DNA from 4 places in the Halomonas sp. NyZ770 genome. Region 1 is predicted to be linked to each of the others. Evidence: predicted binding sites of a transcription regulator. Region 1 holds the regulator's gene; each other region holds the start of a gene.
What was found. Region 1 encodes sigma-54, which starts transcription at its own class of promoters, with help from an activator protein. Its sites were predicted from a motif close to TGGCACNNNNNTTGCTNT; they were not measured.
Positions count from the first base shown of each region.

Region 2: LG409_RS05795 (HAD-IIB family hydrolase) is a predicted target of sigma-54. The motif match lies at 3,773-3,790, and genes of this name have one in related genera.
Region 3: LG409_RS05855 (sugar phosphorylase) is a predicted target of sigma-54. The motif match lies at 3,270-3,287, and genes of this name have one in related genera.
Region 4: amt (ammonium transporter) is a predicted target of sigma-54. The motif match lies at 2,518-2,535, and genes of this name have one in related genera.

Region 1 covers NZ_CP085143.1:1,530,953-1,536,514, forward strand. Annotated here, with positions in the region: gene rapZ (RNase adapter RapZ) at 1-404, opposite strand, end outside; gene ptsN (PTS IIA-like nitrogen regulatory protein PtsN) at 474-941, opposite strand; gene hpf (ribosome hibernation-promoting factor, HPF/YfiA family) at 946-1,254, opposite strand; gene LG409_RS06965 (RNA polymerase factor sigma-54) at 1,352-2,767, opposite strand; gene lptB (LPS export ABC transporter ATP-binding protein) at 2,873-3,619, opposite strand; gene lptA (lipopolysaccharide transport periplasmic protein LptA) at 3,641-4,144, opposite strand; gene lptC (LPS export ABC transporter periplasmic protein LptC) at 4,141-4,725, opposite strand; gene LG409_RS06985 (KdsC family phosphatase) at 4,726-5,268, opposite strand; gene LG409_RS06990 (KpsF/GutQ family sugar-phosphate isomerase) at 5,303-5,562, opposite strand, start outside.
Region 2 covers NZ_CP085143.1:1,236,790-1,242,351, reverse strand. Annotated here, with positions in the region: gene LG409_RS05805 (methyl-accepting chemotaxis protein) at 1-1,376, shown strand, start outside; gene LG409_RS05800 (glycosyl transferase) at 1,540-2,760, opposite strand; gene LG409_RS05795 (HAD-IIB family hydrolase) at 2,779-3,684, opposite strand; gene LG409_RS05790 (OmpA family protein) at 4,171-5,202, opposite strand; gene LG409_RS05785 (hypothetical protein) at 5,389-5,562, shown strand, end outside.
Region 3 covers NZ_CP085143.1:1,249,066-1,254,627, forward strand. Annotated here, with positions in the region: gene dsbG (thiol:disulfide interchange protein DsbG) at 1-492, opposite strand, end outside; gene LG409_RS05850 (TlpA family protein disulfide reductase) at 557-1,372, opposite strand; gene LG409_RS05855 (sugar phosphorylase) at 1,474-3,237, opposite strand; gene nrdR (transcriptional regulator NrdR) at 3,520-4,032, shown strand; gene ribD (bifunctional diaminohydroxyphosphoribosylaminopyrimidine deaminase/5-amino-6-(5-phosphoribosylamino)uracil reductase RibD) at 4,029-5,180, shown strand; gene ribBA (bifunctional 3,4-dihydroxy-2-butanone-4-phosphate synthase/GTP cyclohydrolase II) at 5,253-5,562, shown strand, end outside.
Region 4 covers NZ_CP085143.1:1,880,201-1,885,762, forward strand. Annotated here, with positions in the region: gene amt (ammonium transporter) at 1-2,379, opposite strand, end outside; gene LG409_RS08645 (NAD(P)/FAD-dependent oxidoreductase) at 2,713-3,954, shown strand; gene LG409_RS08650 (putative motility protein) at 4,042-4,251, shown strand; gene LG409_RS08655 (peptide chain release factor 3) at 4,403-5,562, shown strand, end outside.

The DNA of each region.
Region 1 (5,562 bases):
TCAGCCAGGTCCCGAATCTCGAGCAGGGTTTCTTCTTCCTTGTTGATGGCCTCTTCCAGGGTCATGTCGCTATCGCGCGTCAGCGGGTGGCGCCGACGGGTGGCCGAGTAGCGCTCCAGCAGAATGCGAGCGTCCGTGGTCAGGTAGATGACCTGAAAACGGATCTGACGCTGGCGTAGTTCTTCCAGCAGAGCAGGCAACTGTTCCAGTGCAGTAGGCAAGTTGCGCGCATCGATGCTGACGGCCAAATGAGTACGCCCCCCCTGTTGACGCAGTTCATCGACCAGCGAGCCCAGCAGCATGGCAGGCAGGTTGTCGATGGCGTAATAGCCAAGATCTTCCAGCGCCTGTAGGGCGATGGACTTACCGGACCCTGAACGGCCGCTAATGATCACCAGCTGCATAGCGCATCTCTCTTGGCTTGAGAAGGAATAGGGGGTTACCGACGGCCTTGCTGCCCGGCAAAGGCTGCGCTAGGCAGCCTGCTCGCGAATCTTATCGGTCAACAGCGTCAGCAGTTCACGCTGGCTGCTGACATTGCGCAATTGCTGGCGTGTGGCTGCGTCGTTCATGATCGTGGCGACCTGACCCAATAGCGCCAAATGCGTATCATCGGCTTCTTCGGGTACCAGCAGCACGAACACCAGATCGACGGGGTCACCATCGATGGCATCGAAGTCGACGGGTTCGGCCAGCTTGAGAAAACCGGCAATGGGCGTGCTGCAGTGAGGACTGCGTGCGTGGGGAATGGCCACGCCATTGCCGATGCCGGTACTGCCCAGCCGTTCACGGCCAATCAATCGACTGAAGACTTCCTGGCTATCCAGGCTGGGCGTGTTTTGAGCGATAAAGGTGCTGAAAAACTCCAGCACCCTTTTTTTGCTGCCCCCGGGCACGTCGTACAGCACGCGCTCCGGGGGGAGAATGGTTTCCAACGTCATCGGGTTAACGCACGCCAGCGCCTTGGGCGCGGGCTTGTGCTTTTTCCTTGTGTTTTACGAGCTGACGGTCGATTTTGTCCGCCAGGGCGTCAATGGCTGCGTACATGTCGTTGTCCAGCGCTTCGGCATGAAGGTCGGCTCCTGCTGCGTGCAGGGTGCAGGCGGCTTGCTGGCGCTCCTTTTCAACAGATAAGGTGACCTGGACGGTCGTGATGTTGTCGTAGTGACGTTCAACGCGTTCCAGCTTTTCGTTTACGTAGTCACGCAAGGCGTCAGTCAGTTCAACGTGATGACCAGTGATGTTTACTTGCATTGACGTGCTCCTTATCCATCGGACTGTACTTCGATTGTAACCCTTTTTGGGCCATTGCAAAGCCCTCGTCGAGAGTTTGTTGGGCGAGAGCGTTTAACTAGCGTAAACGACGGCGCTCACTCGACGAAGGTATACCCATCGACTCACGGTACTTGGCCACGGTGCGGCGGGCCACGGTAATGCCGCCCGCTTCCAGCAGGGTGACCAGACGGCTGTCGGAGAGTGGCTTGCCCGGAGGCTCGTCCTGAATCAGTTTCTTGATGCGTGCTCGAATGGCCGTGCTGGAATGGCTGTCGCCACCTTCCTGGCCGCTGACTTGGCTGGAGAAGAAGTACTTGAGCTCGAACACCCCGCGCGGGGTATGAATGTATTTCTGGGTAGTGACCCGCGAGATGGTCGATTCATGCATCTCCACCGCTTCGGCGATATCGGCCAGAATCAGCGGTTTCATGGCTTCTTCGCCATGCTCCAGAAAGCCGATCTGCCGAGCAATGATCTCGCGCCCCACGCGCAGCAGGGTGTCGTTGCGGCTCGAAAGGCTTTTGATCAGCCAGCGAGCCTCCTGGAGATGCTCTTTCAGAAACTGGTTGTCCTGGCTCTTGTCGGCGCGTTTGATCAGGCTGGCGTAGTCGGGCTGAATACGCAGTCGAGGCAGCGCTTCCGGGTTGAGTTCCAGGTGCCAGCCCTCGTGATCGTGGCGTACCACCAGATCTGGCGTGACATAGCTGTCGTCGGTGATGCCGTAGGCGCTTCCAGGCCTGGGGTCAAGGCTGCGGATTAAACGGATGACATCGTCCAACTGCTCGTCGTCGAGGCTCAGGCGTCGCTTCAGCAAGCGCATGTCGTCCTTGCCAAGGGCTTCGAGAAACTGGCGTACCAGGCGTTTGGCAGGCATCAGCAGCGGGGTGTCTTCGGGCAGCGAGGCCAGCTGCAGCATCAAGCACTCCCGCAGGTCACGGGCAAATACTCCGGTGGGTTCGAACTGCTGAAGGCGCAGCAGGGTGTTTTCGACCTCGCGCTGGCTCAGGCCGTCGTGGCCTTGTGCCTTGAGCCCCTCGCGAATGTCGTTGAGAGGCTGGGTCAGGTAGCCGTTGGCATCCAGCGCATCGATGAGGCTTTCGGCGATGGCATGTTCACGGGAGGAGAAGTCGGTCATGGCCAATTGCCAAAGCAGGTGACCGTGCAGGCTCTGCCCCGCCGCCTGACGCTCGAAGTCCGGGCCTTCGCTGCTGCCGCCCATGCTCCCCATGTCCTGGTACGTGTCGGACCAGTCGCTGTCTACGGAAAGCTCGCTGGGGATGCTGTCTGCCCACTCGGCTTCCTGAGGCTCGCTGACGGCCTGTTCGCCAAACTCATCTTCCTGCTCGAGCATGGGGTTGGCATCCAGCGCCTGCTGAATTTCTTGACGAAGGTCCAGCGTCGATAGCTGAAGCAGCGCAATGGCCTGCTGCAGCTGAGGTGTCATGGTCAGCTGTGTGCCGATGCGCAGTTGAAGAGAAGCTTTCATGACCATCTGAGAACCACTCGTTAATCAGAAAGCTCCACCCTAGAGCGAGTCTCCGTTTGGTGCAAGTGCAATAAGCATGCCACTAAATAAAATGTCTTCGTGGGCCATTGTTTAAAGCCGGAAGTCGGCGCCCAGATAGACGTCGCGTACCTTCTGGTTATTGAGGATTTCCTGGGGGTTTCCACTGGCGATGATGTGTCCGTCGCCAACAATGTAGGCAATATCGCAGATATCCAGAGTTTCACGCACGTTGTGGTCGGTGATGAGGACGCCAATATGACGCTTCTTGAGGGCGCGTATGATCGATTTGATATCGCCCACGGAAATGGGGTCGACGCCGGCAAATGGTTCATCCAGCAGAATGAAGGCAGGTTCGGTGGCCAGCGAGCGGGCGATCTCCACCCGCCGCCGCTCGCCGCCCGAGAGGCTCATGCCCAGGTTGTCGCGAATGTGGGTGATGTGAAAATCTTCCAGCAGAGATTCGAGCTTGGCTTCTCGGCTGCTGCGGTCGAGCTCACGACGCGTTTCCAGAATGGCCATGATATTGTCGGCCACCGACAGTTTGCGAAAGATCGATGCTTCCTGAGGCAGGTAGCCGATGCCTGCCAGGGCACGTTCATGCATCGGCGCCCGGGTCAGGTCGAGATCGTCGATGCCCACTTTGCCAGCATCGGCCTTCACCAGGCCGACGATCATGTAGAACGAGGTGGTCTTGCCTGCGCCGTTGGGGCCTAGCAGGCCAACGACACTGCCTTGGGCAATTTCCAGGTTGATATCCTTGACCACGCGGCGGCGCTTGTAACTCTTGGCCAGATGCTGTGCATGGAGCGTCTTGACCGCTGCAGTGTCGGGGCTGATGGCTGTCACGAGGGGCTCTCTCTATTGCTCGGGCTGTAAGGTCATGCGGATGCGTTGCGGTGCGCTGCCGCTGACATCGGAGCGTGCTTGGACCACCCCGCGGTCGATGAAGTATTCGAGCCGTCCACCCTGGAAGCGATCCCCTTGCTGGGTCAGTTCGGCCTGGTCGATCAGCTCTACACGCCGCTCGGACACATGGTAGACGATGCGCCGCGCCCAGCCTTCCATGGGCGTCGTCTGGTCTTCCAGCTGGTTGCGCAGGTAGGCACGCTCGCCCGTGGCGACGGCCCGGGAGAGCTCGCCCGCCTCGTTGCGATGAATTTCGACACGCTCTCCGCGCAGCTGCATTTCACCTTGGCGAATGTCGACGTTGCCGGTATAGACCGCCGTGCCCGCACGTTGGTCCAGGTCCAGGCGGTCGGCTTCCACTTCAACGGGGGCCTGTTGTTGAGCGGCGGCAGGCAGTACGCCTACCACCATGGGAACGGCAAGGGCGAACAGTGCCGTACGAAGCAGGGCGTTCATGGCGACTCCTGAGAAGATTGGGGGGCGGGCGGATGCACGCCGCGCACGTTATCGATCAAACTGACACGGCTGTCGTCCAGCCAGACATCCATGCGTGAGGCTTCGATGCGTTGAGGTGGCTGCTGCAGTATCACAGGGGTGTCGCTCCAGGCATGACGCTCCAGTCCATCATAGTGCAGCAGGTCGGTATCCAGCTGCCAGCCTTCGTCCGGCGCCAGCAGGCGTGCGGATCCGGCCAGGGTCAGCGCCTGGGAGTCCATGTTCAAGGTGCCGGTGTCGGCAATGGCCAGCCATTCACGCTGCTCGCTGTCGAACAGGGTGGCGCGTGGTGACGTGACGTGGGTCATGGCCGCCTGCGGGGTATGTACCAGACGCGGTGCCACCAAGGATTGCTGAAGCGTGCCGTCTTCACCGAACAGGGTGATTTCGGCATTTTCCAGCACGTGCCCGGGCTCTTGGGCCTGGGCCTCGGGGTCTACTTCACGCTGTTGAGGGGCGCGTGGATCCAGCCACACCAACAGCCCACCCAGGGTGATGACCAGGCCCGACAGCCAGACGCGTTTTCTCACCCTGATGCCCATTCAGACGGAACCGTGCAGATAAGTGTCGAGTACGGCGTCCCAGTGCCCCTGGCTGGTGAGCAGCGTGTCACAGATTTCGCGCACGGCGCCATGCCCGCCCAGGCGATCGGTAATCCAGTCGGCGTGGGTGTGCATGTAGTCGGGGGCGTTGGGCACAGTGATGCCGACGCCGGAGCGCTTGATCGGCGCGAGGTCCGGGAGGTCGTCGCCACAGAACGCAACCTGTTCCAGGGTAATGTCTAACCGTTGGCATAGCCCGCGCAGGGTGGCGAGCTTGTCTTCACAGCCTTGGTAGACATGGCTGATGCCCAGCGCTGCGGCACGCTGGCTGACCATGGGAGAGTCACGGCCGGTAATCAGCGCGACGTGAATGCCGACCCGTTTGAGCAGCTTCAGCCCGTGGCCATCCTGGGTGTGAAAGGCCTTGATTTCGATGCCATCGGCCTGGAAGTACAGGCGGCCGTCGGTCAGCACGCCGTCCACGTCCAGGGCCAGCAGTTTTACACGGCGTATACGATCTAAAAGTGCGTCAGGTAGGGCCATAGAGCCTCCGTATCATCCATCATTGGATCATGGGTCAGATAACGCCGCTTGCCAGCAGGTCATGCATATGCAGAGCGCCAATCGGGCGCTGCTGTTCATCGACCACGGCCAGCGCCGTGATACGACTATCTTCCATTATACGCACGGCTTCGGCCGCCAGAACGTCGGGGCCGATGCGTTTGCCTGGCCGTGTCATGACGTCGTCCACCTTGACGTCGCGCAGGTCGTGAAACTGGTCCAGCGTGCGCCGCAGGTCGCCATCGGTATAGACACCGGCCAACCTGCCCTGGCTAT
Region 2 (5,562 bases), 290 kb from region 1:
ACAACCTTGCCAGCGTACGCTTCGGTGACGGCGAGTACGTGTTTGCGTTCGACAACCAGCTGGCCATCGTGTCACACCCCAACCGCCCCCGTGGCGAAGACATGACCAACTTCCAGGACGCCAGCGGTATGCGCCTTTACAGCGTACTGCGTGACGTGGCCCAGGCGGGCGGTGGCCACGTGGACTACTACTCGCGACGCATCTCGGGGGAAGAGCAATCGCCCAAGGTGAGCTATGTGGCCCACTTACCCGAATGGGGCTGGTCCATGGCGGCGGGTGTCTATGTGGACGATATCGATGCTGCCTTTGTCGCTGGGCTGGTGCGTTCGGCGGTCATTCTGCTGATCATTGGTCTACCCGTGACGCTGCTGATGGGCTGGGTGATCAGGGATGTGGCTCGTCGGCTGGGCGGTGACCCACGCTATGCCGCCAGCGTAGTGCGTCATATTGCCGACGGCGACCTGACCCAGGCCGCTACGCTGAAAAGCAGTGACCACAGCAGCCTGCTGTTCGACATCAACCGCATGCGTGAAACTCTGGCGGACACCATCAGCGATATCCATCACGGCGCGGACCAGGTCAATAACGGCGTCGAGCAGATCGTGGGCGTCAACGAAGAACTCTCGACGCGCACCGAAGAGCAGGCTGCGTCACTGGCGGAAACGGCCTCCAGCATGGAGCAGCTGACCGCAACGGTAAAACAGAACGCTGAGCATGCCGACCATGCCCGCAACCTGGCCTCGCGAACCGCTGAGAGCGCTCAACGCGGTAGTGACGCCATGTCGTCCGTCATCGACACCATGGCCACCATCAATGAAAGCGCCACTCGCATGAGCAGCATCGTCGAGACGATCAATGCGATTGCCTTCCAGACCAATATCCTGGCGCTGAATGCCTCCGTGGAAGCCGCCCGCGCCGGGGAACAGGGTCGCGGTTTTGCCGTGGTGGCCAATGAGGTACGCCAACTGGCCAGCCGCTCCGCTTCTGCCGCTCAGGAGATCAAGGGGCTGATCGAGAATGCCGATGCCCAGGTGGTGGAAGGCAGCCGCCGAGTGCGCAGTACCGGCGAAGTGATCAATGGCATGGTGGGCGATATTCAGCAGCTCAGCACGCTGGTTCAGGAGATCTCTGCGGCCACCATCGAACAAAGTAGCGGCATCGAGCAGGTCAACCAGGCCGTGACACAGATGGATCAAATGACTCAGCAAAATGCCGGGCTGGTGCAGCAGAGCAACCATGCTACCCAGCAATTGGCACATTTGAGCACCCAGCTGCGTCAGATGGTCAGCAACTTCAAGCTCAATGCCCAGCGGCGTCAGGCCACTGAGCTGTCGCTCACGCCGCCACGCCAATCTACCCACCACGACGACTTCTAGAAACGTCCCCCGGCAGCGCTATCCAGTAACGCTATCCAGCAACGCTGTTAACCCCGATGTTTCACCACAGTAATCGCGAACGCCTTTGACAGCGCACACCCTTGTAGGGTGTGCGCCAAGGCCAGCAGCCCTTGTCAGCAAAGGGCCGCCATGGCGACACCGGCTACACCTTGCCCTGGTTATCCAGCGCAACGGCTTCGTGCATGCGGGTCAGCAGGTCGGGTACAGCAGCCTGCACTCGGTTCCAGCTGGGAATGAACGGGCGCTCACGCGGGTTGTCGAGAAACAGGTTACCGGCTTCCAGCAGGTTGCTGGCAAACAGCTCTACTGCCTGCTCTTCGCAGTGACGGTCGAGGCTCAAACCGTTCATGGTAGCGTCGTGGTCGTAGGCCTCGATCAAGTCCAGCGCCAGCCGATAATAGGTTGCCTTCAGTGTACGGAAATCCTCGCTGCTGAAGCTCACCCCGTGGGTCGCCAGCTTGCGGTAAAGGGCCTTGGCGATATCCAGACTCATGCGGTTCAAACCACCGCTGGCATCCTCTTCGCTCACTGGCTGGTGTTTGTGGTCATAGGCATCGGCAATATCTACCTGGCATAGCTGGCGATGCGAGTAGTTGCGCTGTAGCTCCGAGAGCACGCCAATTTCCAGCCCCCAATCGGCGGGAATACGAATGCCCTCCAGCACGTCGCTGCGCATGGCAAACTCCCCCGACAGCGGGTAGCGGAAACTGTCCAGGTAATCCAGATACGGTAGCGGGCCGCACACGGTCTTCAACGCTCGCAGCAGCGGCGTCACCATCAAGCGAGACACCCGGCCATTCAGCTTGCCTTCGGCGATGCGCGGGTAGTAGCCCTTGCAGAAGCTGTAGTTGAAGCGTGGGTGCGCCACCGGGTACATCAAGCGCGCCAGCAGGCTACGGTCATAGGTGAGAATGTCGCAGTCGTGTAGCCCAACCACGGTCGAGCGCCCGGAGGCCAGCACATAGCCCGCGCAATACCACACGTTGCGCCCCTTGCCAGGTTCCAACGCTCCCAGCCCGTGGTGTTCGAGCTCGGCATCCAGCTCACGCAGCCGGGGCCCATCGTTCCATAGAATGCGGGTGTGCTGCGGCAGGCGTGAGAAAAACTCGCGGGCATAAAGAAATTGTTCGCGATCGGCCCGGTCCAGTCCAATCACGATTTCGTTGAGATACGGCACTTTGGCCAGCTCGTCCACAATGGCCGAGAGTGCAGGCCCTTCCAGCTCGGAAAACAGCGACGGTAGAATCAGCCCCATGGGGCGGCGCTTGGCAAATTGGCACAGCTCCCGCTCGAGCTCTTCCACGGGGCGACGGGTCAGGTTATGAAAATCGGTGATGACGCCATTCTGATGAAAATCACTCATGGGCACTTCCTCGTTGGGTTAAGCCGTGGCCGCTTGCTGGTGGGATTCCGCCGCTAATCGGCGGTCGTCTCGCCCCCACCAGTGAGCCACCCCCTCGGCCCATCCGGCTGGCCCGGTTGCCTGGGTGCGATACAACGCCCGGTTGTGCGGTGCCACCATCAAGTCATGGCAGCCCTTGATCACCACGGCCTGGTCCACGGCTTCCAGCATGGAAACGTCGTTGGGGCCATCGCCGAGCCCCAACGCCAGCGGCTGGCGCCCGCGCAGCGCCGCAAAGCGCTGGATCAACCAGGTCACCGCACTCCCCTTGCCTGATGCCTGCGCCATGACGTGCCAAAAACGCCCGCCCTGGGTCATGGTCAAACCATCGCCCTCCAGCGCCTCGCGCAGGGTCTCCAGGGCACGCTCGTCGTCTTCCCAGATCAGCGGCTCGCTGCCCTCACGCCGTTTGGCCGCCTTGGCCCGAGGCTCGTCCAAGCCGGTTCTGGCGATGACTTCCGCCACCTCCATCTCTCCCATGGGCGTAAACCGCAGGTTGAGGCGCTGCTTCCAGATGGCCAACCGCGCACGGATAAAGCGGATATCGACCCCCGTGTGCTTGATGACCACGCCGTCTGGCCCGCTGCCTGGCCGATCAAGACTGGCATGGCACCAGCCTGGCGGCAGACCAATCACGGCACCGTTTTCGGCAATGAAGGGCGTCGCCGTCAGCCCCAGGGCTTCACGCAGTGGCAGTAGTTCTGCCCGGGTTTTGCTGGTCACGGGAATCACCGGGACACCCAGCTGCTTGAGACGAGCAAGCCAAGGAGCGGCAGGCGAAAAGTCATAGCTATGGTGGTCCAGCAAGGAACCGTCGAGATCCGTGACCACCAAACGCGGCTGTAACGCGGGATCAAGTAGTTCAGGACTAGCGAACTCGGTCATGGCAGCACCTTCTGCAAACTGAAATCAGGTCACCCAAAAGCCCAACGTAGCCATCTTTTGAGATCAATACCCAAGGTAGACAACCACCAAAGCAAAATGCACGCCAAGATGTTTTAATTAAATAAAATCAAAATATTAAAGCACTATCGAAGCGGTGTCAGAGCAAGCACCAAAATAGGGCAACCCATGACGCACCAAAATAGAGCATGAGAAAGAGGCAGGGAGGTCGGGGGAAATAGTGCTGAATTATTGTACAATTCTTATCTAATCAAAACACCGAGCATAAAAAAACAAAAAATTTGCACAAACCCTTGGCAAACATTTCAAAATAGCTATACTCGAATTGTACCCACTGACTGTCTCGTACACCCCCTCACCTGATGTCAGTGGGCTGCAGTGAGCCAAGCCCTTTGATGCCCGCCACCCCCCTGGCGGGCTTTTTTTGTTCAGCAAAAGCAAAGCAGTCCCAAGCCAGCGCGTGAGTGCCTACTCCACGTGAATCACCACTTCGACACGGCGGTTGCGGGCGCGCCCTTCGGCGCTGCTGTTATCCTCCAGCGGGCGGGTATCGGCAAACCCGACGGCGCGCAGCCGCTCTGGCTCGACCCCAGCGGCCTCCAGTGCTTCAACGATGGCAATGGCCCGTGCGCTGGAAAGCGCCCAGTTGGACGAGAACTCAGGGGTATTGATCGGCTGACTGTCCGAGTGCCCTTCGACCCATACTTCGCCGTCATAGCGCTGGATGGTTTCCAGCAGGCTGCCCACCAGCGATGTACCGCCTTCCGACAACCCCGCCGCGGCAGAGGGAAACAGTAGCTGATCCTGCACCCGCAGGCTGATGCCTTCCGCTACCCTGGAGACCTCGACGCCTTCCAGATTGGGCAAATAAAGCGATGTTTCGACGCGTTCGGGCAGCTGCTCGTCCAGCGCCAAAGCGCTGCTGATGGCCTCATCGTCGATCTGTTGCACGTTGACAGGCGGCCGGTCGGTCAGCAGTACCATGTAACTGGCCAGCGGCTGGCCCAGGCGCTGCGTCTCATCGACGAGCAGCGGCGTTGGCAAGGTAGGCAAGTAGCGCTCCAGCAGCGGCGCGACGGGCGATGTGTCGCTTTCGATGGATGCGCGTGCCAGCAAGGGAGGCACTTCAGTCAGCGGAAGGACAGGCATGACGGGCGAAGGCAGGCCCGCCACCCCCAAGGCCGCGCTGATGGCCATCGGGCTGAGCGTTCCGGGCTCATTCAGGTAAGCGATGTTGCGCTTTTGGCGTCGTTCATCCAACAATGCGGGCAGCGGCACTTCAAGAGCAGGCACACTGCTTTCGCTGACGTCGGTGTCATCTGCTTCAGGGCTCCAACGGGGGCCGGTCACCCCGGCCGCCGCAATGATGATCACGAACAGCGCCACCAGTAGCGTCATGATGTCGATGTAACTGATCATCCAGCCATTATTGCTATCGTCTTCAGGGTATGATGACAACAGCGAGTCGTGACGGGGGCCGCTACGGTGGTCCTCAAGCATGGGGGTTACTCATTCAAGTTTTAAACCTCGTGGCCGATTTACTATGAGCATGGCAAACTAGTCTATCAAAAAGCCCTGTCAAAAAGCCGTTTACTAGCGATAAGGAACTACCCGGTGCGCATTCGTCCTTTGCTGTCTCTCACTCGCCGCTATCTCGCCCCACTCGGGCTTGGCGCGGTTAGCTTGATGCTAAGCGGCTGTTTTTACGCCAACACATCACAAACGCCGATTGCTACCACCTACCCTTACAGTGAGCAGCAGCGCATGCAGGCCGCCCAGCATTGGGAAGTTCTTGCCCGCCACGAAGCCGCGGGCATTCTGGCCAGCGAGCGCGTGCGATTTCGGGACCTGCACGTGCTG
Region 3 (5,562 bases), 280 kb from region 1:
AATGCCGACCATGATGTGGCGTAACTGAACTTCACCGGCTTCCACCCAGGGGCGAGCTTGTTGCCATAGCTGGCGGCAGTAAGGGCAGTTGGCGTCGGTGAAGGTGTAAATCACCCGGGGGGCGTCCGGGTTGCCGTCCTGAATCCAGTGGCTCTCTTCCAGCAGTTGCCAGGTTTCGGCTTCGAGAGGGACGCGCACATGCTCGTCCAGCTGGGCTTCGGTCAGGTCATTGCCCGCGCTGTCCATCAATGTGCCGACAATGGCGTGTTCGCCGTCGGCGGTCAGGTAGATGGCCATATCCTGACCTTGCACGCTGGCGCCGTAGCCGCGCATGCCGCCGGGGGCCTCGAACTGCCCGTGAATGCTGATGCCCTGATCGGCCAGGGCTTGCACCGGGGCAGGTAGAGCATCGGCCTGGCTGGTAATGGCAAAGCCGCTCAACGCAGCCAGCAGGGTCAGACGGCCCGTCTGAATGGGAAACATCCGTTGCATCACTTTATCCTCAAATAGGCCGCACTCGCGGCAGCGGGTAACTCATGATCACGCTGTAGAAGGCTTAACGAATACGTGATAGCCCATCGTTCAGGGTGGCTCGGGAAAGCTCGCCAAAGTGGGTGCTGACCAATTGGCCCTGGGCGTCATAATAAAGCGTGGTGGGCATGGCGTGGGCACCTGTCACTTGACCCAGCGCATTGCGCGGGTCTTGCCAGACGTTGTCGAGCTGAAAGCCATGTTCTGCCATGAAGCGGTTGATCTGTGGAAGACTCTCCCCCTGATTGACGAACACGAACGTCACGTCCTGCTCCTGCTGCTGAGCCGCTTCGAAGACCGGCATTTCGCGAATGCAGGGCGGGCACCAGCTGGCCCACAGGTTCACTACCATGGGTTGGCCCTGTTGCTGAGCCAGCTCCGGCAGGCTGATGGGGGTGTCTTCCAGGGTGCTGAGCGGGGTGGTGGGCAGCGGCCGGGTCTGCTGTTCGATGAGCAGGGTGCTGCCCAGCGTGACGCCCCACACCAGACCGCCGGTGAGCATGGCCGCGCCCAGCGGCGCGCGTTGACGCGGCGAGCGCCACAGTGCCCAGACGCCATACCCTATCCCGGCCAATGCACCGGCCAGCAGATCAAAACCACCGTCACGAATATCCAGCCGCGCGAGCAGGCCGTCGTATTCCCCCCAGTAACGCACGACGAATACCAGCCTGGCCGCCAGCAGGGCGACCATCAGCAGGGTAAACAGGGTATCGCTGACCGAAACCTGCTGGCGCCTGCCTAGCAGGGCGCCTACCAACAGGGCGAGTAAGAAGGCAAAACCGATGATCAACTGATGCAGGCTGAATCCCATGGGGCCAATGGCCAGGCTTTGTTGCAACATAAACGCTCACGTATCCACCGTCGAATTGGATGGACAGTGTCGCAGGACAGGATTATTAAAGGATTATCTTGTTCTGTCCTGAGACGTTATGTCGCAAGGCGTCAGGCGTTAGCCACCAGCCAGAGCACGGCATAGGGGGGCAGGGATGCCAGCGGGTGAAGCGAAGACGAGGTGTCCAGCGGCTGCCAGGCGTGCTGCTGCAGTCGCTGAGTCAATGCCTCGCCGCCCTGGTCGAGGGCTATGCGGCGGTCGGTGACGTTGAACAGGGCCAGCAAGCGTCGGCCATCGGCCAGCGGACCGCGCTCGATGGCCAGCAGCTCTGCTGGCGTGCTGATGACCTGCTGGGGTACGTTGGGGTGAAAGCAGGGCTCCTGACGGCGAAGGTCCAGCAGCCGACGCAGGGCATGGAAGACATCGTGGGTCGGGGTAGAGGGGCTTTCCAGCAGCAGCTCCAGTTCGTCCAGCGGCCAGCGACGCCGGTTGATGGAGCGCAGCCGCCCGCTGCGCTCGACGCCTTCGACATCGTTGAGCGTGCCGGTCAGGGTGTGCAGGTAGAGCGCAGGAATGCCTTGCAGGCTGAGCATGATGGCCTGACTGCACAGGAAGCGGGCAATCTGCCAAGGGTCAGGGCCGCGCCGGGTGCCGCGCATGGCCTCGAACCAGGTAATGTTGATTTCGTAGGGTGTGTCGCTGCCGTCCGGGTTGCTGCGCATGCTGACGAAGCCACCAAAACGGTGCATCAGCTCCAGCAGGGCGTCGCGTTCGTGGTCCGGCAGCAGGCCCTCCAGCGGGCGCACCCCGATGCCGTCGTGGCTGGCGGTAAAGTTGAGGTAAGTGCAGTGTTCAGGCAGCACCGGCAGGCTGGATAGCCAGCCTTGCAGGGTGCTGGCCTCCCCACGGGTGAGGGTGTGCAGCAGCAGCGGGGGCAGCGCGAACTGGTACACCATGTGCGCTTCGTCCGGCGGGCCTTCCGCTAGGCGTTCGAGGCCGAAATAGCTGATGTTTTCGGCGTGGGGCACGTTGGTTTCGGTGATGATCAAGGTGCCGGGGGCGATCTCATCGACGATGGCGCGTAGCAGGCGCACCACGGTATGGGTTTCGGGCAGGTGAATACAGGCCGTGCCCAGCCGCTTCCACAAGAATGCCACGGCATCGAGGCGGATGATCCTCACTCCCTGCTGCAGATAAAACAGCAGGATGCCGACGAATTCCAGCAGGACATCCGGGTTCTCGAAATTCAGGTCGATCTGGTCTTCCGAAAACGTGGCCCACAGGTGGCGTGTGCCCCGGCGGGTGGAGACAGGCACGAGCAGCGGGCTACTGCGTGGCCGCGTGACCTGGGAAACATCGGTGTCAGGGTCCACCTCGATAAAGTAGTCCCGCCCCGGCAGGCTGCCGGTCAGGTAATCCACGAACCACAGCGATTCACGGGAAACGTGGTTGAGCACCAGGTCGCCCATCACGTCATAGTGGCTGGCCAGGTCACGGATATGCGACCAGTCTCCCAGTTCGGGGTTGACCTCCCGGTAATGGATGACCGAAAAACCGTCGTCGCTGCTCCAGGGGAAGAAGGGCAGCACGTGCACCCCGCTGATCGTCTCGCCCAGGTGGCGCTGCAGAAAGTGGTTCAGTACGCCCAGTGGCGGCGTGCCGTCTGCCACGATGGAGTCACCATAGCTGATGACCCACTGATCCTTTTCGCTCCATGTTGGTGCAATGCCGCTCTGCTCAGCAGATAAAGGCGCCGCTGGAAGCAGCGGTCGGAAGTGGGCCAAATGCTGTTCGAGGCGCCGCTGTACCTCTCCTGCGCGCTCGCCGTACAGGTGGGTCAAGTAATGCTGTAGCCTGAGCTCAAATGCCGTCATGGGTGCCTCCTTTCAATCAACCTTCGACAAACGCTGCAGCTTGTGTGCCAAATCGTTACAATATAGGAGAATACTGTGCGAAATGACGTACAAGTCATGAGTACGCCTGCTTTTGCAGGCACGACAATCGGTAGTGGGATGGTTTACCCAACGATCCTTGAAGAGTTCTTAAAATAGCTTACAAAACAAGAGATAGCAGGCGGCCTGTTGGCACGGCTGGTATCTACGGGGCTGACACGCTGAGCGCACTTGAGGGTGCGTGCCGACAATAGGTTGACTGCCATGCATTGTCCTTTTTGTGGTGCAAACGATACGCGAGTAACGGATTCACGCCTGGTGGCCGACGGTGACCAGGTGCGTCGCCGTCGCCAGTGTGCAAGCTGCCATGAGCGCTTCACGACCTACGAAACGGCGGAGCTGATCATGCCCAGGGTGGTGAAGTCGGATGGCTCGCGGGAGACTTTCAGCGAGGCCAAGTTAAGGGCTGGCATGCTGCGGGCGTTGGAAAAGCGCCCGGTCAGCGCGGAAGCCATCGAAGCCGCCGTGGAGCGTATCCGCCAATCCCTGCGTGCCCGCGGTGACCGCGAGGTGAATGCCCGTGACGTGGGCGAGGCCGTCATGCAGGCGCTACGCAGCCTGGATCAGGTGGCGTATATTCGCTTTGCGTCGGTGTATCGCAAGTTTCAGGATCTGGACGAGTTTCGGGCTGAAATCGACCGGCTGTCTCAGGAACCTGCTCAAGCGCCTGGCGATGACGCTGCCAGTGGGCCCGCGTCGAAAGAGGCTGAAGGATGAGCCTGTTCTCTGTTGCAGACCACCGTTTCATGGCCCGCGCCCTGAAACTGGCCCGCCACGGCCTGTATACCACGGACCCCAATCCCCGCGTGGGGTGCGTCATCGTCCGCTACGATCGTTCGGCCGAAGGGCAGGTCGTGGGCGAAGGCTACCACCTACGCGCCGGTGAGCCTCATGCCGAAGTGCATGCGTTGGCAGCTGCAGGGGAACAGGCCCGTGGGGCCACGGCCTATGTGACGCTGGAGCCCTGTTCCCATACCGGGCGTACCGGCCCCTGTGCCGTGGCGCTGGCCAATGCCGGTGTAGGGCGCGTGGTAGTGGCCATGGGGGACCCCAATCCGCAAGTGAGTGGGCGGGGGATAGAGCATTTGAGAGCTGCCGGTATCGAGGTTCACGTGGGCCTGCTTGAGCAGGATGCACGGGCGCTCAACCCCGGGTTCGTGTTGCGCATGCAGTCACGGCGTCCGTTGGTGCGCTTGAAAATGGCGATGAGCCTGGATGGTCGAACGGCCATGGGCTCAGGGGAGTCGCAGTGGATCACCGGCCCGCAGGCGCGCACCCAGGTGCAGCGCCTGCGGGCACGCTCCAGCGCGATCCTTAGCGGTGTGGAGTCCATGATCATGGACGATGCGCGGCTAACGTTGCGGCCCGAACAGCTGGCGCTGCCCCAGGCCGATGAGATCGTGCTGCGCCAACCGCTGCGGGTCATTCTGGATTCTCGGTTGCGGCTGCCGCTGGCGGCGGCCTGCCTGCGTGAGCCGGGGCGCACGCTGATCATCACCACCGAGCAGCACAGCCCCGACAAGCGTCAGCGACTGGAAGCGGCTGGTGCCGAGATTCAGGTGTTGCCCAGCGACGCCGGCGGGCGCGTCGAGCTTGCTGACATGCTGCGCTGGTTAGCCGATAATGAGCAGGTAAACGAACTACTGGTAGAGACCGGTGCGACGCTGGCCGGGGCACTGCTGGACGCGCAGCTGGTCGATGAGTTGCAGCTGTTCGTCGCTCCTACACTACTCGGGGGCGATGCCCGGCCGCTATTCGAGTTGCCGGGGATCACCCGAATGGCGGATCAAAAGCGCCTGGTGATCAAGGAGTTTCGCCAGGTAGGCCAGGACTGGCAGATTATCGCGACCCCCCGGGTCGACTAGCGCAAGCGGCCATAGCAAGGTACCCTGACGCCCGAAATCGCATCCCATGCGACCACTTTTTTTGGAGATTCCATGGCGCACTCCGCTTCTGAGGGCCTGTCCCCTATCGCCGAGCTGGTGGAAGACATTCGCCAGGGCAAAATGGTGATCCTCATGGACGATGAGGATCGCGAAAACGAAGGCGATATCATCATGGCGGCCGAACTGGTCAAGCCAGAGCATATCAACTTCATGGCGCGCTACGCCTGCGGTCTGATCTGCATGCCCATGACCCGAGAACGCTGCGAGCAGCTTAACCTGCCGCTCATGGTGCGCGACAACGGGTCCGGTTTTGGCACCAAGTTCACGCTGTCCATCGAGGCGACCGAAGGCGTGACCACCG
Region 4 (5,562 bases), 350 kb from region 1:
CGCTTCGCAAATCAATTTGGCTTTTTCCAGCGGGCAGTCGGGCAGCAGCAGCGCAAACTCGTCGCCTCCCAGGCGTGCCACGGTATCGCTGTTGCGGACATGCGCTTTCAGTTTGCGAGCCACCTGTCGGAGCAGTTCGTCACCCGCCTGATGACCACAGGTATCATTGACGATCTTGAATTGGTCGAGATCCAGGTAGCATAGGGCATGGTCGCTTTCCGTCTGTGTCAGCAGCTTGGCAAGGAGGGCCTCGAAGGCGCGTCGATTGACAAGCTCGGTGAGGTTGTCGTGGGAAGCTTGATAGCTGAGTTGTTCGGAGAGCTTGCGCGTCAGGCTGACATCCTGAAAGACCACGACGGCACCCAGAGTAATGCCGCTGCGCGAGCGAATAGGCGAGGCGCTGTGCTGGATGGGGTAGCGCTTTCCATTGCGGTTCAGCAGCATGCCGGGGTCGGTGTATTGCAGTGGGCGGTGCTGGGTCAGGACATGGCGGGCCGGATTGTTGATTGGTTCGTCGCTATGTTCGTCACGCAGCTGATAGATACGGTGAATCGGTTTGTTCAAGGCTTCGCTGGCGTCCCAGCCGGTCAGGCGCTGCGCTTCGCTGTTCATGAAAGTAATGTTGCCACTGGCATCGCAGGTGATCACCCCGTCGCCAATGGAGGCGAGCGTGGTGCGAGCAAGGTCGCGCTCTCGATTCAGCTGCTCTTGCAGCAGTTTTCGCTCGGTGATGTCCCGCACCATGCCTGAACGTTCCGAGTGTGACCCCGCAGCCCCCTCGCTGACCTGGATTTCGAGATAGCGCACTTGCTGGTCTTCGGTACGTCGCTTGATTTCCAGACGTGTGCCGGGGGTCAATGGCCGATGAGGAAGCAGCGTCGTGATGGGTTGCCCGACGAGCTGCTGTGCCTGAACGCCGAACAGTGCTTCAGCGCCGGGGTTGAGGCTGGTGAGCGTGCCATCTGCCTGCCAGGTCAAGACGCCGTCACGCAAATTACGCAGCATGACCCGGGTATGGCCCACGGCGCGCTCAAGCGCGGCGGATACTCGATTGTAGCTGGCAGCGATTTCCCCTACCTCGGTAAACGGGTCGGCATCGATGCGCTGGCGCATGTCCCCCTGGCGCTCATGCTGGCGCATGTGTTCCAGAAGTTGATGCAGTTCGTTCCGGGCACCGTGTTCTGCCAGGTTGAGCCCCATTTTCTCTGCCTCCGGTGAAACCCGCAGAGGCATGATGCGCTTGCTCGCTTGCAGCAGTAGCCAGGCGACGCCAAAGCTCCATGCGCCGCACACGATCACGCCCATGAGCTGAACATGAAACTGCTCCCAGCGGCTCAGCGAGGTTCCCAGCGCCTCCAGGTTAGCCACCCAGGGCAGTGCCAACGTGCCCCAGATGCCGGTGACCAGGTGGGCGGGAATGGCGCCTACGGCATCATCGATGCGTTTTTTGAGCAGCCACTCACTGGCCGCCACCATCAGCACGCCGCTAATGCTGCCCAGCATGAAGGCCGCGTGCAGCGACAGGGCATGAGCGCCTGCCGTGACTGCGACAAGGCCGGCAATGGCACCGTTGATGGCATACATCACATCGGCATAGCGGCGAATGCGCCAGCCCATCAGCATGGACGACAGAATGCCGCCAGCCGCCCCCAGCAGCGTGTTGGCGATGATGCCGGGAATGGCGCTATTCATGGCCAGGGTGCTGCCGCCATTGAAGCCAAACCAGCCCAGAATCATGAACAGTGCGCCCAGCATGGCCAGCGGCAGGTTGCCCGCCGGGAACGGGTTGGCATGAACGCCATCGCGAAAGCGCCCGGTGCGGGGGCCGACCACCAGGACGGCGGCCAGGGCCACCCAGCCGCCCACGCTATGCACTACCGTTGCTCCGGCAAAGTCGACGAATCCACGAGCGGCCAGCCAGCCAGGCGTGCCACCGAGTAAGCCTCCCCACGCCCAGTGGCCAAACACTGGGTAGATCAATAGTGCTATCCAGAAGGCTGTCCATAGGTAGCCCAGGAAAGGCATGCGCTCCGCCACTGCGCCCGCCACGATAGTGGCTGCGGTGGCGCAGAACATGGCTTGAAAGATGAACACGGTCATCAGCCAGGCGTTGCTGGCCTCCATTTCCCAGCCGAATAACGACAGTCCTAGCCAACCCCCCTGTGAAACACCGAACATCATGCCAAAGCCGATCAGCCAGAAAACCGTCACCGAAACCGCGAAGTCGGCCAGGTTTTTCATGGCGACGTTGATGGCGTTCTTGGTACGGGTAGTGCCGGCTTCCAGGCACAGAAAGCCTGCCTGCATGACGAACACCATGGCGGCGGCCCAAAGGACCCATAAAGTGTCGAGAAGCCTTGTTTCCAGCATCACTGTCATCTGCCTCTCCTTGTCGCTGCATGGTGCGGCGTATGCGCTAATTTGGTGCTTTGTCGGAAGGTGAAGGGATCACCGTCGAGTGACGAGGCAGGCAGCCCCGTCAGCGTGACGAGCGCTTCAAGCACTGCTAACGTGAATGAAGCAATTGTCGTGCCGTGGCTAGTGGACTCATCCTTATTTTTGATTTTTACGTTAATAAAAACTGAAATGATGATTTAAAACAGTATTTATGACTGTGTAATTGCTGTTTGATTGGTGATATTTTTCAATATGTTGCGGCGCTGCCAGGACGGGCTGGTAGTGGCATCATCTTTCAATGAGGAGTGCATCAAAATGGCGCGTCAAACAGTGGTTTTAGGGGCAGGGATGGTCGGCGTCAGTATCGCCTGGCAACTGCAAAAGCGCGGTTTTCAGGTCACCTTGATCGATCGCCGCCAGCCTGGTCGTGAAACCTCGTTCGGTAACGCGGGCATCATCCAGCGTGAGGCGGTACGGCCGTATCCGTTTCCTCGCGATATGAAAACCATTTTGAGCGTGCTGCCCAACCGTCGTGTCGATATTCGCTATCGGCCCACCGGCATGGTCAAGGCGGCTTCTCCGCTGCTCAGTTATTGGCATCATTCGTCGTCGCGGCTCTACAAGAAGATCGTCCCGGAGTACGCGTCGCTGATTCAGCTGTGCCTCGACGCCCACGCGCCGATGATCGAAGCGGCAGGTGCCGATGCGTTGGTACGTCGCGAGGGCTGGTTAGAGATATATCGAACGCCCGAAAAGCTGGCCAAGCGTGTCAAGGAAGCAGAAGAAGCCCGCGATCTCTATGGTGTGCAGTTTGCGGTGCTCGACCGCCAGGGGGTTGCCGAAAAAGAGCCCCAGCTGGGAGAGCAGATCATCGGAGCCATCCATTGGCTGGACCCCTGGACCGTCGCTGATCCCGGTGGCCTCGTGGCAGCCTACGCCGAGTCGTTCGTGGCTTTGGGTGGCCAGCTGGTACAAGCGGACATCACTGACGTCAGCCAGCAGGGGTCGCAGTGGCAGGTGAGCACCGCCACCGACACTTTCACGGCAGATGACGTGGTGATGGCGCTAGGGCCCTGGGCGGGAGAATGGATGAAGCCGCTGGGCTACCACTTCCCGACATTCGTCAAGCGTGGCTACCATATGCACTACGCCACACAGCCCGATACCAAGCTGCATTACTGGCTGATGGATGCGGAAGTCGGTTATCTTCTGGCCCCCATGAATGCAGGCGTGCGGCTGACCACGGGAGCGGAGCTGGATCGTCTGGAATCGCCTGCCGACGAAGAGCAGCTAGGGGCGGCAGAGAGCGTGGCGCGAACCATTTTTCCGCTGGCCGATCGCAAGGACGAACGTGCCTGGAAGGGCGCGCGTCCTTGCCTGCCGGACATGAAGCCGGTAATTGGCCCTGCACCACGCCATCCTGGCCTGTGGCTGGCGTTCGGGCATGGTCACCAGGGCTTTACGCTGGGGCCTGCTACCGGCCAGCTGCTGGCCGACATGATGGAAAATAAACCGACAGCCATCGATATGGCACCGTTCCGCGCGGACCGCTTCTAGATGTCAGGTCGCTTTCCGGTTTGCTTGGCGTCTGGAAGGGATGTTTGCTAGGCTGTAGATGAAATTCCGCCAGATGGAGGTTCCGCAATGGATGTCGCGGTCAGTAATACGGTCAGCACTGCGCTTTACATGAACCAGGCGCAAACGGTCGAGCAGGCGCAGATGCAAATGTTCAGAGATGCGCTGGAGCAGCAAGCCGATCAGGTCACGGAAGTATTGGCTTCGGCCGATGCGGCAGCGCAGCCTGAGCTTGCTCAGGAAGGTAGCGTCGGTACGCAGATCAACACCTTCGCCTGAAGCTCTCGCTTTTTGATCCCCAAACGCCGACCTTGTCGGCGTTTTTTGCTTTGGTATGCCGCAGGCAGGGAGTTGCGTTACCATAGGCGCACCCCGTCACTTGTCTGGCGCTTATTTGGTTATTACGCAGTCCCCCTATTTAGAGAACTCCATGTCTGACGCTCAATTAGCGCGCGAAGCAGAGCTACGCCGCACCTTTGCCATTATTTCCCACCCTGACGCCGGTAAAACGACCATCACCGAAAAAATGCTGCTGTTCGGAAACGCCATTCAGATGGCCGGTTCGGTGAAAAGCAAGCGCAATGATCGCCACGCGACGTCCGACTGGATGAAGATGGAGCAGGAGCGGGGCATCTCAGTGACGACGTCGGTCATGCAGTTCCCCTACGGCGGACGCATCGTCAACCTGCTGGACACTCCAGGACACGAGGACTTCTCGGAAGACACGTACCGCACCCTGACCGCCGTCGACTCCGCACTGATGGTCATCGATGGGGCCAAGGGTGTAGAAGATCGCACCATCAAATTGATGGAAGTGTGTCGACTGCGTACCACGCCCATCCTCACCTTCGTGAACAAGATGGACCGCGATATTCGTGACCCCATCGAAGTCATGGATGAAGTGGAGACGGTGCTCAACATCCAGTGCGCCCCGATGACCTGGCCCATTGGCATGGGGCGGCACTTCAAGGGTGTCTATCATCTCTACAACGACGTGATTCACCTCTATACCCAGGGGCAGGGCAGCCGTATCCCTGACGACAAGCGTATCGAAGGGTTGGACAACCCGGAGGTGGATGCGATTCTGGGCGAAGAGCAGGCCGAAGAGCTGCGCATGGAAGTCGATCTGGTGCGCGGCGCTTCCCATGAGTTCGACCTGGAAGCCTATCGTCGTGGCGAGCTGACCCCGGTCTATTTCGGTACCGCCATGGGTAACTTCGGTGTGCGTGAAATGCTGGACGGCTTCGTCGAGTACGCGCCATCGCCGCAGCCCCGCGAGACCGATACTCGAGAAGTCACGGCCAAGGACGATCGCTTTACCGGTTTCGTTTTCAAGATCCAGGCCAACATGGACCCGAACCACCGTGACCGCATTGCCTTTCTGAGGGTGTGTTCCGGCAAGTACGAAAAGAACATGAAGATGCGCCATGTGCGCATTGGCAAGGACGTCAAGATTGCCGATGCGCTGACCTTCATGGCCTCGGACCGCTCCCACGTGGAGGAGGCCTGGCCCGGCGATATTATCGGTTTGCACAACCACGGCACCATTCAGATTGGTGACACCTTTACCGTGGGTGAAGACATGCGCTT